DNA from 2 places in the Nonomuraea roseola genome. Region 1 is predicted to be linked to the other one. Evidence: riboswitches for the same ligand, from Rfam matches in the RefSeq annotation. Region 1 holds a riboswitch; the other holds the start of a gene.
What was found. Region 1 has a riboswitch for cobalamin ahead of cobN (cobaltochelatase subunit CobN). Riboswitches for the same ligand answer to the same signal wherever they lie in the genome.
Positions count from the first base shown of each region.

Region 2: linked by a shared signal. The riboswitch ahead of ABFX55_RS22755 (ribonucleoside-diphosphate reductase subunit alpha) and the one ahead of cobN (cobaltochelatase subunit CobN) in region 1 are both predicted to bind cobalamin.

Region 1 covers NZ_BAAAXC010000015.1:1,649,502-1,657,468, reverse strand. The annotation lists gene ABFX55_RS30740 (magnesium chelatase subunit D family protein) at 1-101, shown strand, start outside; gene cobO (cob(I)yrinic acid a,c-diamide adenosyltransferase) at 103-705, shown strand; gene ABFX55_RS30730 (cobyrinic acid a,c-diamide synthase CobB) at 714-2,117, shown strand; gene cobN (cobaltochelatase subunit CobN) at 2,072-5,755, opposite strand; cobalamin riboswitch at 5,864-5,989, opposite strand; gene ABFX55_RS30720 (precorrin-3B synthase) at 6,047-7,309, shown strand; gene ABFX55_RS30715 (precorrin-8X methylmutase) at 7,306-7,926, shown strand; gene ABFX55_RS30710 (precorrin-2 C(20)-methyltransferase) at 7,932-7,967, shown strand, end outside.
Region 2 covers NZ_BAAAXC010000014.1:923,584-931,550, reverse strand. The annotation lists gene glmS (glutamine--fructose-6-phosphate transaminase (isomerizing)) at 1-302, shown strand, start outside; gene ABFX55_RS22770 (alpha/beta hydrolase family protein) at 323-1,729, opposite strand; gene ABFX55_RS22765 (ArsR/SmtB family transcription factor) at 1,809-2,393, shown strand; gene ABFX55_RS22760 (tripartite tricarboxylate transporter substrate-binding protein) at 2,485-3,393, shown strand; cobalamin riboswitch at 3,398-3,578, shown strand; gene ABFX55_RS22755 (ribonucleoside-diphosphate reductase subunit alpha) at 3,666-5,834, shown strand; gene ABFX55_RS22750 (ribonucleotide-diphosphate reductase subunit beta) at 5,834-6,829, shown strand; gene ABFX55_RS22745 (mechanosensitive ion channel family protein) at 6,843-7,955, shown strand; gene ABFX55_RS22740 (hypothetical protein) at 7,884-7,967, opposite strand, start outside.

The sequences.
Region 1 (7,967 bases):
GGCTGGGCCTGGCAGGACGCCTGGCGGCGAGGCTGCGCGCCCACCTCGTCCCGCTCGACGGGATGGACGACCTCATCCGCGACTACAGGAAGGCCGGTTGACATGCCGCAGGGCAAGCCGGAGATCGTCCCCGACGACGGGCTCACCACCCGCCAGCGCAGGAACAGGCCGCTGCTGATCGTCCACACGGGCCCTGGCAAGGGCAAGTCGACGGCCGCGTTCGGGATGGCGCTGCGCGCGTGGAACCAGGGCTGGCCGATCGGGGTGTTCCAGTTCGTGAAGTCGGCCAAGTGGCGCATCGGCGAGGAGCGGGCGCTGCGCGTGCTCGGCGACTCGGCCGAGGGCGGCGCCGTCACCTGGCACAAGATGGGCGAGGGCTGGTCGTGGATCCAGCGTCCTGGTACCGAGGACGACCACGCCGCCGACGCCCGCGAGGGCTGGGAGCAGATCAAGCGCGACCTGGCCGGGGAGACCTACAGGTTCTACGTGCTCGACGAGTTCACCTACCCGCTCAAGTGGGGCTGGCTGGACCTGGACGAGGTGGTGGAGACGCTCGCGGGCCGTCCCGGCGGCCAGCATGTCGTGATCACCGGCAGGGACGCGCCGGAGAAGCTGCTCGCGGTGGCCGACCTGGTGACGGAGATGGGCAAGGTCAAGCACCCCATGGACGCGGGCCAGAAGGGACAGAAGGGCATCGAGTGGTAGTGCCGCGCCTGGTGGTCGCCGCGCCCGCCTCGGGCAGCGGCAAGACGACCGTGGCGACGGGGCTCATGGCGGCGCTGCGGGCGCGCGGGCTGCGGGTCTCGCCGCACAAGGTGGGCCCCGACTACATCGACCCCGGCTACCACGCGCTGGCCACCGGACGGCCTGGCCGCAACCTCGACCCGTGGCTGACCGGCGAGTCGACCGTGCGGCCGCTGTTCCTGCACGGCGCCCGCGGCGCGGACCTCGCCGTGGTCGAGGGCGTGATGGGGCTGTTCGACGGCAGGGGCGACACCGATTTCGCCTCGACCGCGCACGTCGCCAGGCTGCTGGACGCCCCTGTCGTCCTCGTGGTGGACGCCGCCCGTCAGAGCAGGTCGGTGGCGGCCGTCGTGCACGGGTTCGCCACCTTCGACCCTCGCGTGCGGGTGGGCGGCGTCATCCTCAACAGGGTGGGCTCCGACCGGCACGAGGAGCTGTGCCGTTCGGCGCTGGCCGCGGCGGGGGTGCGGGTGCTGGGCGCGCTGCGACGCGACGACGCGGTCTCCACGCCCTCGCGCCACCTGGGCCTGATCCCCGCCGCCGAGCGTGAGGCGGAGGCGGTTGCGGCGGTGGAGAGGCTGGGCGAGCTGGTGGCCCGCTCGTGCGACCTGGAGGCGCTGGTACGACTCGCGCGGACGGCTCCCGCGCTGCCCGAACGGCCGTGGAGCCCCGGCGAGGCGCTGGCCACCCCTGCGGGGCGCATGCCCGAGGCTGCGCGGCGCGTGCCAGAGGGCAGCCTGGCGGAGACCTCGGCCGGTGCGCCGCGAGGCGGTCGTGGCAGCGGGCCGGTGGTCGCGGTGGCAGGGGGCGCGGCGTTCACCTTCGGGTACGCCGAGCACGCCGAGTTGCTCCAGGCGGCAGGGGCTCAGGTGGCGACCTTCGATCCGTTGCGCGACGAGGCGTTGCCGGAGGGGACGGCTGGCGTCGTGATCGGCGGCGGCTTCCCCGAGATGTACGCCGCCGACCTGGCCGCCAACGAGCCGCTCAAGCGCCGGATCGCCGCCTTCCCCGGCCCTGTCGCGGCCGAGTGCGCGGGACTGCTGTACCTGTGCGAGAGCCTCGACGACCACACCATGTGCGGAAAAATCCCGGCGAAGGCGGAAATGACGCCCAGGCTGACCCTCGGCTACCGCGACGCCGTCGCCACCCGCGACTCGCTGCTCACCCGCGCAGGCGAGCCGTACAGGGGGCACGAGTTCCACAGAACGGCGGTGACCACGGACGGCGAGCCGCTCTTCCGGTGGGAGGGCGGCGGAGACGGCCACGGCGACCCGCTCCTGACCGCCTCCTACCTGCACCTGCACTGGGCCGGCACGCCGAGCGCCGCTCAGCGGCTGGTGTCGTCCTCCAAATCGCCCTCCGCCTTGAGGTAGGCCTCCTGCAGGTCGCGCAGCACGTCGGGGTCGGGGTGCTCCCACATCCCCCGCTCGGCGGCCTCCAGCAGGCGCTCGGCGATCCCGTGCAGCGCCCACGGGTTCGACCGCTCCATGAACTCCCTGTTCTCGGGGTCGAGCACGTACGCCTCGGTGAGCTTGTCGTACATCCAGTCGGCGATGACGCCGGTGGTGGCGTCGTAGCCGAACAGGTAGTCGACGGTCGCGGCCAGTTCGAAGGCGCCCTTGTAGCCGTGGCGGCGCATCGCGGCCAGCCAGTTCGGGTTCACCACGCGCGCCCTGAAGATCCGCGAGGTCTCCTCCGACAGCGTGCGCGTCCGCACGGCGTCGGGGCGGGTGCTGTCGCCCACGTAGGCCGCGGGCGCGCGTCCCGTCAGCGCCCGTACGGTCGCCACCATCCCGCCGTGGTACTGGAAGTAGTCGTCGGAGTCGGCGATGTCGTGCTCGCGGGTGTCGATGTTCTTCGCCGCGACCGCGATGCGGCGGTAGGCGCTCTCCATGTCCTGGCGGGCGGGCACGCCGTCCAGGTCGCGGCCGTAGGCGAAGCCGCCCCACACCGCGTACACCTCGGCCAGGTCGGCGTCGTCGCGCCAGTTGCGGCTGTCGATGAGGGGGAGCAGGCCCGCGCCGTACGCGCCGGGGCGCGAGCCGAAGACGCGCATCGTGGCCCTGCGCTCGTCGCCGTGTCCCGCCAGGTCGGCGGCGACGTGGGCGCGCACGTGGTTGTCCTCGGCGGGCTCCTCCAGGGCGGCCACCATGCGCACCGCGTCGTCCAGCATGGCCACCACGTGCGGGAAGGCGTCGCGGAAGAAGCCGCTGATGCGGACCGTCACGTCGATGCGCGGACGGCCGAGCTCCTCCAGCGGCACGGGTTCGAGCCTGGTGACCCGCCTCGACGCCTCGTCCCACACCGGGCGCACGCCGAGCAGCGAGAGCACCTCCGCCACGTCGTCGCCCGCCGTGCGCATCGCGCTGGTGCCCCAGACCGACAGCCCCACCGAGCTCGGCCACTCGCCGGTCTCGGCGCGGTAGCGGGCCAGCAGGGACTCGGCCATCGCCTGGCCCGTCTCCCACGCCAGCCTGCTCGGCACCGCCCTCGGATCGACCGAGTAGAAGTTCCTGCCGGTCGGGAGGACGTTGATCAGGCCGCGCAGCGGGGAGCCGCTGGGCCCTGCCGGGACGTAGCCGCCGTCGAGCGCGTGCAGGAGGTGGTCGATCTCGTCGGTCGTCCTGGCGAGCCTGGGGACGACCTCGGTGGCGGCGAACTCCAGGATCCGCGCCACCGTCTCCCGCCCGGCCTCCGGCTTTCCGCCGAGCGCGAGCTCCCGCGCGGAGAGCCCTGTCGTGCCGAGGATCGACTCGGTCACCTCGGAGGCGGCGGCGGGGTCCCAGCCCCTTGCCTCCATGCCCTCGACCAGCGCCCTGGCGCTCTCCTCGGCGGCGTCCACGTCGCCCAGGCCCGCGCTGCCGTCCTCGGCGAGACCCAGCGCCTCCCTGAGCCCCGGCAGTGTCTGCGCGCCCGCCCACATCTGGCGGGCGCGCAGCATGGCCAGCACCAGGCTCACCCGCACCGCGCCCTCGGGGGCGGCGCCGAGCACGTGCAGGCCGTCGCGGATCTGCGCGTCCTTCACCTCGCACAGCCAGCCGTCCACGTGCAGCAGGAAGTCGTCGAACTCCGCGTCGTGCGGCCGATCGGCCAGTCCAAGATCGTGGTCGAGCCTGGCGGCCTGGATCAGCGTCCAGATCTGCGCCCTGATCGCGGGCAGCTTGGCCGGGTCCATCGCCGCGATCGAGGCGTGCTCGTCGAGGAGCTGCTCCAGCCTGGCGATGTCCCCGTACGTCTCCGCGCGGGCCATCGGCGGCACCATGTGGTCCACCAGGACGGCATGCGCCCTCCGCTTGGCCTGCGTCCCCTCGCCGGGGTCGTTCACCAGGAACGGGTAGACCAGCGGCAGGTCGCCCAGCGCCGCGTCAGGACCGCACGCCGCCGACAGCCCCGCCGACTTGCCCGGCAGCCACTCCAGGTTGCCGTGCTTGCCGACGTGTACCATCGCGTGCGCCCCGAACTCCGCCGACAGCCACCGGTAGGCGGCCAGGTAGTGGTGGCTGGGCGGCAGGTCGGGGTCGTGGTAGATCGCGATCGGGTTCTCGCCGAAACCCCGAGGCGGCTGCACCATCACCACGACGTTGCCCGCCCTGAGCGCGGCCAGGACGATGTCGCCCTCGTGCGTGAACAGCTCGCCAGGCGGCGGGCCCCAGTGCCGCTCCATCGCCTCGCGCAGCTCCTCGGGGAGCGTGGCGTACCACTCGATGTAGGTGGCGGAGGGGATGCGCACGGGGTTGGCGGCCAGTTGCTCCTCCGTCAGCCACTCCTGGTCCTGCCCGCCCGCCGCGATGAGGGCGTGGATCAGCGCGTCGCCGTCCTGGTCTGCCACGCCGGGCAGGCCCTCGCCCAGGTCGTAGCCGGCCTCCGCCAGCCTGGCCAGCAGCTTCACGGTGCTCGCGGGGGTGTCGAGGCCGACCGCGTTGCCGATCCTCGCGTGCTTGGTCGGGTAGGCCGACAGCATCACCACGAGCTTCTTGTCGGCGTTCGGGACGTGCCTGAGCCTCGCATGCCGTACGGCGGTGCCCGCCACGCGGGCCGCGCGCTCGGGATCGGCCACGTAGACGGTCAGGCCGTCCTCGTCCACCTCCTTGAACGAGAACGGCACCGTGATGATCCGGCCGTCGAACTCGGGGATGGCCACCTGCGAGGCGGCGTCCAGCGGGGACAGGCCGTCGTCGTTCTCCTCCCACGCCTGCCTGCTCGTGGTCAGGCAGAGGCCCTGCAGGATGGGGATGTCCAGCTCGGCCAGCGCGCCGACGTCCCACGCCGCGTCGTCGCCTCCGGCTCCCGCGGTCGCCGGCCTGCTGCCCCCTGCCGCCAGTACGGTCACCACCAGCGCGTCGGCCTGTCTCAGCACGGAGAGCAGCTCGGGCTCCGCCGTACGCAGCGAGGAACAGAAGACGGGCAGCGCGCGCCCGCCCGCCTCCTCGATCGCCTCGCAGAGAGCGCGGACGAACGCGGTGTTCCCTGCCAGGTGATGCGCCCGGTAGTAGAGCACCCCCACCACGGGCCGCTCCGCACCGCGCCCCTCGTGGAGGCCGGCGGTGGACCCGCGCTCGTCGCCGGGGTCGGCGGCGGATCGGGGCTCTTCGTCGAGCAGGCCCCACGTCGGCGTCGGTTCGGGTGCGGCGAACCCGTGCCCGGTCAGCAGCACCGTGTCCGACAGGAAGGCGTGCAGCTCGGCCAGGTTGCCTGGGCCGCCGTGGGCGAGGTAGGCGTGCGCCTCGGCACACGTGCCGCCGGTGACCGTGGACAGCTCCATCAGCTCGGCGTCAGGCGCCTGCTCCCCGCCCAGCACCACTACCGGCCTGGGGCCGGCGAGCAGCCGGTCGAGGCCCTCCTCCCACGCCCTGCGCCCGCCGAGCAGCCGCACCACCACCAGGTCGACGCCTTCGACCAGCGCGGGCAGCTCCTCGGGTGTCAGCCGTGCGGGGTTTCCCAGCCGGTACGCGGCGCCACTCGCCCTGGCGCTCAGCAGGTCGGTGTCGGAGGTGGAGAGCAACAGCACCACGCTCTGGGCGTCGGGGGTCGCCTGTGACGGGGTTTCGGGGGTCGCCTCGGGCACGGCGGAACTCCTCCCTCGGGGTCCTCGCCCCGGTCGCGGGTGTCACGAGAGCGGGAGTCTCCTGGCTTCCGGATCGACGCTCACCCCGGCCTTCCCGTCCGTCGCCGGACAGTGGCCTTCGGTGGGGTTCGCTCCCCGGTTACAGTGGCGGGACCGCGCCGGCATCGCACCGGCTTCCTCCGTTCGCCCTCGTCTGCGATCAGCCTAGAGGGTTTTGGACGGGTTACCATCCTCCCCGTGGACATAGCCGACTTTTACGGACATGTGCGCCCTGACGCCTGTCCGGGGGCGCTACAGGTCCACATCGCCGCGGACGGCGCTCTCGCCCGCATCCGCATCCCGGGCGGCGCGCTGTCCGCTACCCAGCTGCGAGAGGTGGCCGACTGCTCCGCCGAGCTGGGCTCGGGCGTCATCGAACTGACCTCCCGCGCCAACCTCCAGCTCAGAGGCCTCCCCTCCACCGCCGCTCCATCGGCGGCGGAAGCGGGGGCGTTCGCCGCTCGGATCGCCGCAGTGGGGCTGCTGCCGTCGGAGACGCACGAGCGGGTGCGCAACATCCTCGCCTCGCCGCTCGCCGGGCGGGTGGACGCGTCTCTGGTGGACGTGCGTCCGCTGGTCACGGCCCTGGACCGGGGGCTGTGCGCGAGTCCTGAGCTGGCCGAGCTGTCGGGCCGGTTCCTCTTCGCCCTCGACGACGGCACGGGCGACCTGCTCCCCATCGGCGCCGACGTGACCTTCCTGGCCACCTCGCCCTCCGGCGGCCTCCTCCACCTCGGAGGGGCGACGGCCGGGATCCCTGTGCTCGTGGACGAGGTGGTCCCTTCGATGCTCGCGGCCGCCTCGGCCTTCCTCGAGCTGTCCGGTGGCACGGCCTGGCGCGTCAGTGACCTACCCGACGGCCCCGCCCTGCTCGCTTCCCGCCTGCAGCCGGCCGCATCGAGGGACGGGGGCGTGTCACCGGGCCGTCTCTCCCGAGAGATCGGGAGCTTACGGGCGCCGGACGCGCGGGTGGTCCCGCAGCGGGACGGCCGGGTCGCCCTGGAGGTGGTGGTCCCGCTGGGACGGCTCTCCGCGGACCAGGCCAGGGCCCTCGCCGACGTGGCCGGCGAGGTGCGGGTCACGCCCTGGCGGACGGCCGTCCTTCCCGACCTCCGTCCCGAGGACGTCGAGCGGGTCGCCGACGAGCTCACCAGGGCGGGGCTGGTCACCGGGCCCGGCACCGCCTGGGCGGGGCTCAGCGCCTGTACCGGGAGTCCCGGGTGCGCCAAGTCGCTCGCCGACGTCCAAGGCGATGCCAGGCGGTGGGCCACCGGCACACGAGAGCCGTCCACGCCGGCCGTCCCCGAGGGTGTCCTCGTTCACTGGGCCGGGTGTGAGCGGCGGTGCGGGCGTCCGAAGGGAGAGGTCGTCGACGTGGTCGCCACCCCGACCGGCTACCGGGTCGGGCATGGCAGGAAGACAGAGAAGACCGAGAAGACAGAGACCAGAGGGGACATGTGAGCGACTACATCCGTGACGGCGCCGAGATCTACCGGCGTTCGTTCGCCACCATCCGTGCGGAGTCCGATCTGAGCGGTCTGCCGCAGGACGTCGCCCAGGTGGCCGTTCGCATGATCCACGCCTGCGGCATGACCGACCTGGTGGCCGACCTCGGCTACTCGGAGAAGGTCGTCGCCGACGCCAGGCGGGCGCTGCGGGACGGCGCGCCCATCCTCTGCGACGCGATGATGGTCGCCTCGGGCGTGACCAGGAGCCGCCTGCCGCGCGACAACGAGGTGGTCTGCACGCTCGGCGATCCGAGCGTCCCCGCGCTGGCGGAGAGCACAGGGACCACGCGCAGCGCGGCGGCGCTGGAGCTGTGGCGCGACAGGCTGGACGGCGCGGTGGTCGCGGTGGGCAACGCGCCGACGGCCCTGTTCAGGTTGCTCGAACTGGTAGAGGAGGGCGCGGGCCGGCCCGCGGCGGTGCTGGGCATCCCGGTGGGCTTCATCGGCGCGGCCGAGTCCAAGCAGGCCCTGGCGAGCAGCGGCCTGGAGTATCTGGTGGTGCACGGCCGCAGGGGCGGCAGTGCGATGGCGGCGGCCGCGGTCAACGCGATCGCCAGTGAGCGAGAGTGAACACGGTGGCGGGACGGCTGTACGGCGTGGGCCTGGGTCCT
Region 2 (7,967 bases), on a different contig from region 1:
TCGCGCTGATCGGCCCCGACATGCCGACCGTCGCGATCGTGCCCGACGACGAGCTGCTGGACAAGAACCTCACGACGCTCGGCGAGATCAGGGCGCGCGGCGGGCGGGTGCTGATGGTGGGGCACAGGCAGCCCGACGCCAAGCTGGCCGACGACGTGATCGTGATCCCCAAGAACGAGATCGAGCTCGACCCGATCCTGCTCACGATCCCGTTGCAGCTGCTGGCCTACCACGCCGCCGTCGCGCTGGAGCGCGACGTCGACAAGCCCAGGAACCTCGCCAAGAGCGTCACCGTCGAGTAGGACCCCGCGGCCTGCGGTCCTCACGGGAGCAGCAGGCCCCAGTAGAAGGCCCACGGGATCATCACCGCGCCGCCTGCCGCCAGCACGCCCAGCCGTACCCGCTCGGAGCGGCCGGACGCGCGCCGCCAGGCGAGCGCGGTGAGGACGGTGGCGACGGCCGCGGTGAAGGCCAGCGCCTGCAGCAGCAGCCAGAGCACCGGCCGCCCCGCCAGGACGGGGCCGGGCGCGGCCAGCTTGCCGCCCGTCATGAGCAGGTACATCACATAGCCGAATCCGCCCAGGCTGACGGCGAGGCCGGAGAAGGCCAGCACGCGAGGCGCCCTTCCCGACGGCACGGAGGTGCCCCTGATCCTGCGGACCAGCGCGGTGATCGGGTAGGCCAGGAAGGCGACGACGAACAGCACGAGCGCGGCGGTCTGGACGGGAGCCGACTCCCACCAAGCCGGCGGCGGGGTCTCGACGGTCAAGGAGGCCTGGCTGGCGCGCGGGCCCTGGACGGTGTCCTGGGTGCGCGGCGCTCTGCCCTCCGCGACCTGCTTCACCCATGAGCCGACCAGGTCGGCGTAGCCGGGGGCCAGTTCGGGGAGCCTGGTGACGCCGCCGTCAGGGCTCTGGTGGGCGGCGTGGTCGGCGCCGGCGAACATGCGCATGGTCACGTGCCCGTTGCCGCCGCGCGCCAGCGCCCCCGCCATCAGCGGCGGTGTCTCGGCGGGCGGGGTCAGCAGGTCGTGCGTGCCCCAGACGGCCAGGACGGGCTGGCGCACCCGGCCGAGCGTCGGCAGCGGATCGAACCACGGCTCGGGGAACAGGCCGCCGTCGGCGATCGCCCTGTACATCGTCGGCACGGTCCTGTCGGCCAGCGGGCCGGACACGCCCGCCTTCTTCAAGCCCGCCGACACCGCCCACGCCTGCTGGCGCAGCGGCTGGTGCGCGTTGGCGCCGACCAGCACGACGAAGGCGACGTCAGAGGAGCGGCCGGCGGCCAGCGGCGCCACCCAGCCGCCCTCGCTCAGCCCCCACACGCCGACCTTGGCGGGATCGACGCCCGGCTGGGCGCGCAGCGCCTTGACCGCGCCGAGCGCGTCGTCGGCGAGTGTCGAGTAGGAGCGCTCGAACAGGGAGTAGCCCTCCGACCGCTTGTCGTAGACCAGCACGCTGAGGCCGCGCCTGGCGAACTCGGTGGCCTCGGTCATCAGCTTCGTCCTGGGCGTGCCGGTTCCCGCCCCGTGGACCAGGACGAGGCCGGGCCTGCCGGCCGAGCTCTGGTCTGGGGACAGGACCGTCCCGTGCAGGGCGAGCCCGCCGCCGCCGGTGAAGCTCACCTCCTTCGAGACCAGCCCGTCGGGGACGGGCGCCGCCTGCGCGGCTGTCGTGGGCGCTGCCAGCGCGACCAGCGCCGCCGCGATCGTTACCAGGAATCGCTTCATATCGCCGACAGTAGTCTGCAGAGATCTCTCGGCAAAGGCTTCTCTGCAGATATCCTTCTGGAGTATTAGGCTCCTCCTCATGAAGGATGACAAGCCGTGGGTGCTGGATGATCCGGGCAGACTGAAGGCGCTTGCCCATCCGATGCGCCGGGCCATGCTGCGCCACCTGGGGCTGCACGGGCCTGCGACCTCCACCACGCTCGGCTCGCTGCTGGACGCCAAGACCGGCACCACCAGCTACCACCTGCGCCAGCTGGAGAAGTACGGGTTCATCGAGGAGATCGCCGAGCGCTCGGCAGGACGTGAGCGGTGGTGGCGGCGGGTGGAGACCGGTGACATCCGGCTGCCGCTGCCTGCCGAGCTCGCGCCCGAGGACCGTCCCGTGCTGGCCGAGTTCCACAGAATCGGGTACGAGGAGGACAAGGGAATCCTGCTCGACCTGCTGCCCGCCGCCTACGAGGCCGATCCGGCCTGGGTGAAGGTCTCGAGAGGCCTCGGCAGGATGCGGCTGGAGGAGCTGGAGGCGTTCTTCGAGGAGTACCTGGCGCTGATGAAGAAGTACAGCCACAGGGCCACCGACGTCCCGCCGGGCGCCAGACCCCTGTACCTGCGTCTGCTGGCCCTGCCCGCGGACCTGCCCACCCCGCCCGCACGGGAGGAATGAGCCGAACGGCCACCCTGCCGATTAACTCGCTGTGATGTACCGATAACGTGCTGTATGGGGCAGTCGGGACCGGAAGCGGGGGAGGGCGCGCATGCGCCGTCGGGACTTCGTGGCGGGGGCACTGGGGGCGCTGGCGTGCCTGACCGGATGCGGCACCGAGCCGGGCCGTCCCGCGCCCAGGTTCTTCTTCGTGGCGGGGGGCGCCACGTGGGAGCCTGTGGCCGAGACGCTGTCCAGCCTGCTCGACCCCGCCGACCTGGCGCAGGACGGCACCCGGCTCACCGTCACGGGACTGCCCGCCCTGGCCGCCGCCGAGATGAACAGGGTCGGCGAGCGGGGCGCCCCGCTGGCCAGGCTCATCGGGGACGTCGAGGTGCTGGTGGTCCCCGGGAAGTCCCGCTTTCGCGACTTCGACGCCTTCGCCGCGCACCTGGTGGCCTCTCCGGGAGAGACGGCCCTGGCGGGCAGGAAACAGGGGGAGTCGGACCACCTGCTGTTCGGGCTGGTCGCGCGAGGGCTCGGCGCCGACGCGAGAGTGCTCGACTACGCCGGCTACCCCACCTGCGCCGACGCGGCCGACGCGCTGCTGGCAGGGAAGGCGGGTGTGGCGGCGGGCCCGCTGGGCCAGTGGCGCGAGCGGATCGGCGAGGGCAGGTTGCGCGTGCTGGCCGTCTCGTCGGCCGAGCGGATCGAGGGGATCGACGCGCCCACGCTGCTGGAGTCGGGGGCCCGCGTCGACTTCACCGACTGGAGCGCGGTGCTCGGGCCGAACGGGATGGGCGAGCGCGAGAAGGCCAGGGCGGTCGACCTGCTCGACGAGGTCGTCAGGTCCGAGCGGTGGCTGAAGGCGTGCCGCGTGAAGGGGTGGACGCCGATCCCCCTGCTCGGCGACGACTTCGGCGTGTGGCTCAAATCCGAGACCGCGAGGACGCGCACGGTGCTGGGCGAACTCGGCCTCCTCGACACAACCTGTGGGCGTGGTTGCGTCGGCGGCCACTAGATGTAGGATCCTGGACGTCGCTGGTTCGCCCCCTCGCAAAGGGGCGGAGCAAAAGGGAACCTGGTGCGAGACCAGGACTGCCCCGCAGCGGTGAGCGGGAACGACCGCCGTCATGGAAGCGACGGCCAGTAGGCATGTGATCAGCGCCCGCGAGTCCGAAGACCTGCCAGCGGTATGACCTGTCCAGGGCCTCGAGGGAGGGCCCGGGGGTGACGCGGCATGCCCGCGTGCTCTCGCCTGCCCTCACGAGGATGAGCTCGCGAGGAGAGAGCGTGACACAGATCGTTGAGGTCGACCGCAGGCTGGCCATCGAGGAGGCCGCCGCCAGGGTGATCGCCGACCCTGAGAACTCGAAGGTCGCCGCCAGGCTCCTGGCCGAGGAGATCGCCGACGAGGCCGCCACGCACGGCGTGCGCACCTTCTCCGAGTCGGTCGCCGCCACCCACGCGGCGGGCCTGCTGCAGGACGGCCTGGCCGCGTTCGTGAGCGCTCACTCACCCGAGCTGGACGCGCTGATCGACGAGAGCGCCGACGACCGGTTCGAGTACTTCGGCCTGCGCACCGTCTACGACCGCTACCTGCTGCGCCACCCCGAGACCAGGCGGGTGCTCGAACGGCCCCAGCACTTCATGCTGCGCGTCGCGTGCGGCCTGTCCGCCTCCGTCGCCGAGGCCGCCGAGCTGTATGCGCTGATGTCCACGCTGTCGTACCTGCCGAGCTCGCCCACCCTGTTCAACTCGGGCTCACGCCGTCCGCAGCTGTCGTCCTGCTTCCTTCTCGACTCGCCGCGCGACGAGCTTGAGGGCATCTACGAGAGGTACGGCCAGGTGGCCAGGCTCTCCAAGTACGCGGGGGGCATCGGCATCTCCTGGACCAGGGTCCGCTCCCGCGGCTCCCTGATCAAGGGCACGAACGGCCACTCCAACGGCATCGTGCCGTGGCTGCGCACCCTCGACTCCAGCGTCGCCGCCGTCAACCAGGGCGGCCGCCGCAAGGGCGCCGCGTGCGTCTACCTGGAGACCTGGCACGCCGACATCGAGGAGTTCCTGGAGCTGCGCGACAACACGGGCGAGGAGGCCAGGCGCGCCCACAACCTCAACCTGGCCAACTGGGTCCCCGACGAGTTCATGCGCCGCGTCGAGGCCGACGCCATGTGGTCGCTGTTCGACCCGAAGCGCGTGCCGCACCTCACCGACCTGTACGGCGAGGCGTTCGACACCGCCTACCGGGCCGCGGAGGCCGAGGGCCTGCACACCCGCCAGATCCCCGCGCGCACCCTCTACGGCCGCATGATGCGCACGCTCGCCCAGACCGGCAACGGCTGGATGACCTTCAAGGACGCCGCCAACCGCGCCTCCAACCAGACCGCCCGCCCCGAGAACGTCATCCACCTGTCCAACCTCTGCACCGAGATCCTCGAGGTCACCAGCGACGGCGAGACCGCCGTGTGCAACCTCGGCTCCATCAACCTCGCCGCCCACCTGGCAGGGGAGTCGATGGACTGGACGCGGCTGCGCGCCACGGTCAGGACCGCGGTGCGCTTCCTGGACAGGACGATCGACCTCGGCTTCTATCCGACGCCCGAGGCCGAGGCCGCCAACCTGCGCTGGAGGCCGATCGGGCTGGGCGTGATGGGCCTGGCCGACGTCTTCTTCTCGCTGCGCCTGCCCTTCGACTCTCCCGAGGCCCTCGCGCTGTCCACGAGGATCGCCGAGGAGATCGCGCTGGCCGCCTACGACACCTCCGCCGACCTGGCGGTCGAGCGGGGCCGCCACCCCTCCTACGGCGACACGCGGGCCGCGGCGGGCGTGCTGCACCCCGACCACTACGGCCTCGGCTCCTCGCCCGCGTGGACGGCCCTGCGCGAGAAGATCGACAGGACCGGGCTGCGCAACTCCCTGATGGTCGCCATCGCGCCCACCGCGACGATCGCCTCGATCGCGGGCTGCTACGAGTGCATCGAGCCGCAGGTGTCGAACGTCTTCAAGCGCGAGACCCTCTCGGGGGAGTTCCTGCAGGTCAACAGGTATCTGGTGACCGATCTCCAGCGGCTCGGCCTCTGGACCCAGGAGATGCGCGACGCCGTCAAGCGGGCCGACGGGTCGGTCCAGGACATCGCGGGCATCCCCTCCGAGCTGAAGACCCTCTACAGGACCGCGTGGGAGCTGCCGCAGAAGGCGCTCATCGACCTGGCGGCGGCGCGGACGCCGTACATCGACCAGTCGCAGTCGCTCAACCTCTTCATGGCGACCCCCACGATCGGGAAGCTGTCGTCGATGTACGCCTACGCGTGGAAGCAGGGGCTGAAGACGACGTACTACCTGCGCTCGCGCCCGGCCACCCGCATCGCCCAGACCACCGTGCAGGCCCTGGTCCCCGCCGAGGCCGAGGCCGTCGCCTGCTCCCTTGAGAACCCCGAGATCTGCGAGGCTTGCCAGTGATGCTGCTCGACCCCGGCATGGACCTGACCCTGCGCCCGATGCGCTACCCCGACTTCTACGAGCGCTACCGGGCCGCCATCCGCAACACCTGGACGGTCGAGGAGGTGGACCTGCACAGCGACCTGGCCGACCTGGCCAAGATGACGCCGCAGGAGCGCCACCTGATCAACCGCCTGGTCGCCTTCTTCGCCACCGGCGACTCCATCGTCGCCAACAACCTCGTGCTCAACCTCTACCAGCACGTCAACGCGCCCGAGGCCCGCCTGTACCTGTCCAGGCAGCTGTTCGAGGAGGCGGTGCACGTGCAGTTCTACCTGACGCTGCTCGACACCTACCTGCCCGACCCCGACGAGCGCGTCAAGGCCTTCGCCGCCGTCGACAACATCCCCTCCATCCGCGACAAGGCGGAGTTCTGCTTCCGCTGGATCGACACCCTCGCCGACCTGCGCAGCCTGGAGACCAAGCAGGACCGCAGGGCCTTCCTGCTCAACCTCATCTGCTTCGCCGCCTGCATCGAGGGCCTGTTCTTCTACGGCGCCTTCGCCTACGTCTACTGGTTCCGCTCCCGCGGGCTGCTCAGCGGCCTGGCGACCGGCACCAACTGGGTCTTCCGCGACGAGTCGATGCACATGGAGTTCGCCTTCAGCGTCGTCGACACCGTCAGGGCGGAGGAGCCCGACCTGTTCGACGACAAGCTCGGCGAGCAGGTCACCCTGATGCTCGAGGAGGCGGTGGCCGCCGAGCTGGCCTTCGCCCGCGACCTGTGCGGCGACGGCATGTCGGGAATGAACGTCGACCAGATGCGAGAGTACCTTGAGTACGTCGCCGACCAGCGGCTGCGCCGCCTGTCCATGCCGATCAGGTACGGCACCGCCAACCCCTTCGGGTTCATGGAGCTGCAGGACGTGCAGGAGCTGGCGAACTTCTTCGAACGCAGGGTCTCGGCATACCAGGTGGCGGTGGAGGGCAATGTGACCTTCGACGAGACATTCTGAGACATTAGGGGGCATGACTGTGTCGCCGACGGACTGGCTCCTCCTCATCGGGTCCGTCTTCGCAGCCGTCGTGGGAGTCGAACTGGTTCGGCGGCTGCTGCTGAAGGCAGGCCGAACCTGGGACTTCATCGGACACCTCGTGCGCAGGTGCACATGGCCCGGGTTCGCGGTCGCGGCCGTGGTGGCCTTCAACGCCGCCTTCACCCCCAACATGGTCAGCAGGTCGGCCGAGCCGCTGGTCGAGCGGTTCATGGGCGTCATCACCATCGCCGTGGTCACGTGGCTGGTGATCCAGGCCGCCTACGCGGTCACCGACCTCGTCCTCGACCAGCTGGAGCGGGTCGAGGAGGACAACCGCAGGGCCAGGCGGACCAGGACCCAGATCGCCCTGGTCCGCAGGGTCGCCGCCGCGGTGATCATCGTCATCGCCTTCGGCGCGGCGCTGTTCAGCTTCCCCGAGGTGCGGGCGCTCGGCGCAGGACTGCTGGCCTCGGCGGGCATCTTCGGCGCGATCATCGGCATCGCGGCGCAGTCCACGATCGGCAACATGATCGCCGGGCTGCAGCTCGTCTTCAGCGACGCGCTGCGGCTCGACGACGTGGTCGTGGTGAACGGCGAATGGGGCAGGATCGAGGAGCTCACGCTCACCTACGTCGTGGTCCGCTCGTGGGACGAGCGCAGGCTGGTCTTCCCCGTCTCCTTCTTCACCCAGAACCCGTTCGAGAACTGGACCAGGCACGGCAGCAGGGTCATCGGACACGTCTACATCAGGGTCGACTGGTCGGTGCCGGTCCCCGAGCTGCGTGAGGAACTGCACCGCTTCATCAAGGATCACCCCCTGTGGGACCAGAAGGACTGGACGCTCCAGGTGACCGACGTCCTGCCCAACGGCCTGGTGGAGCTGCGCGCGCTGATGAGCGCGGCCGACTCGGCCTCGGTCTGGGACCTGAAGGCCGACGCCCGCGAGCACCTGGTGGCCTACCTCAGGGCCAACCACCCGCACGCGCTGCCCCGTTTCAGGGTGGAGAGCTCCTCCTACGGCGCGTTCGCCGACTCAGGACCCGGGGGCTGGCCGAAGGACCCGCGTGGCGCCCGCGATCAGCGCGGTGGCCAGAACCCAGCCTGACACCACCAGCGT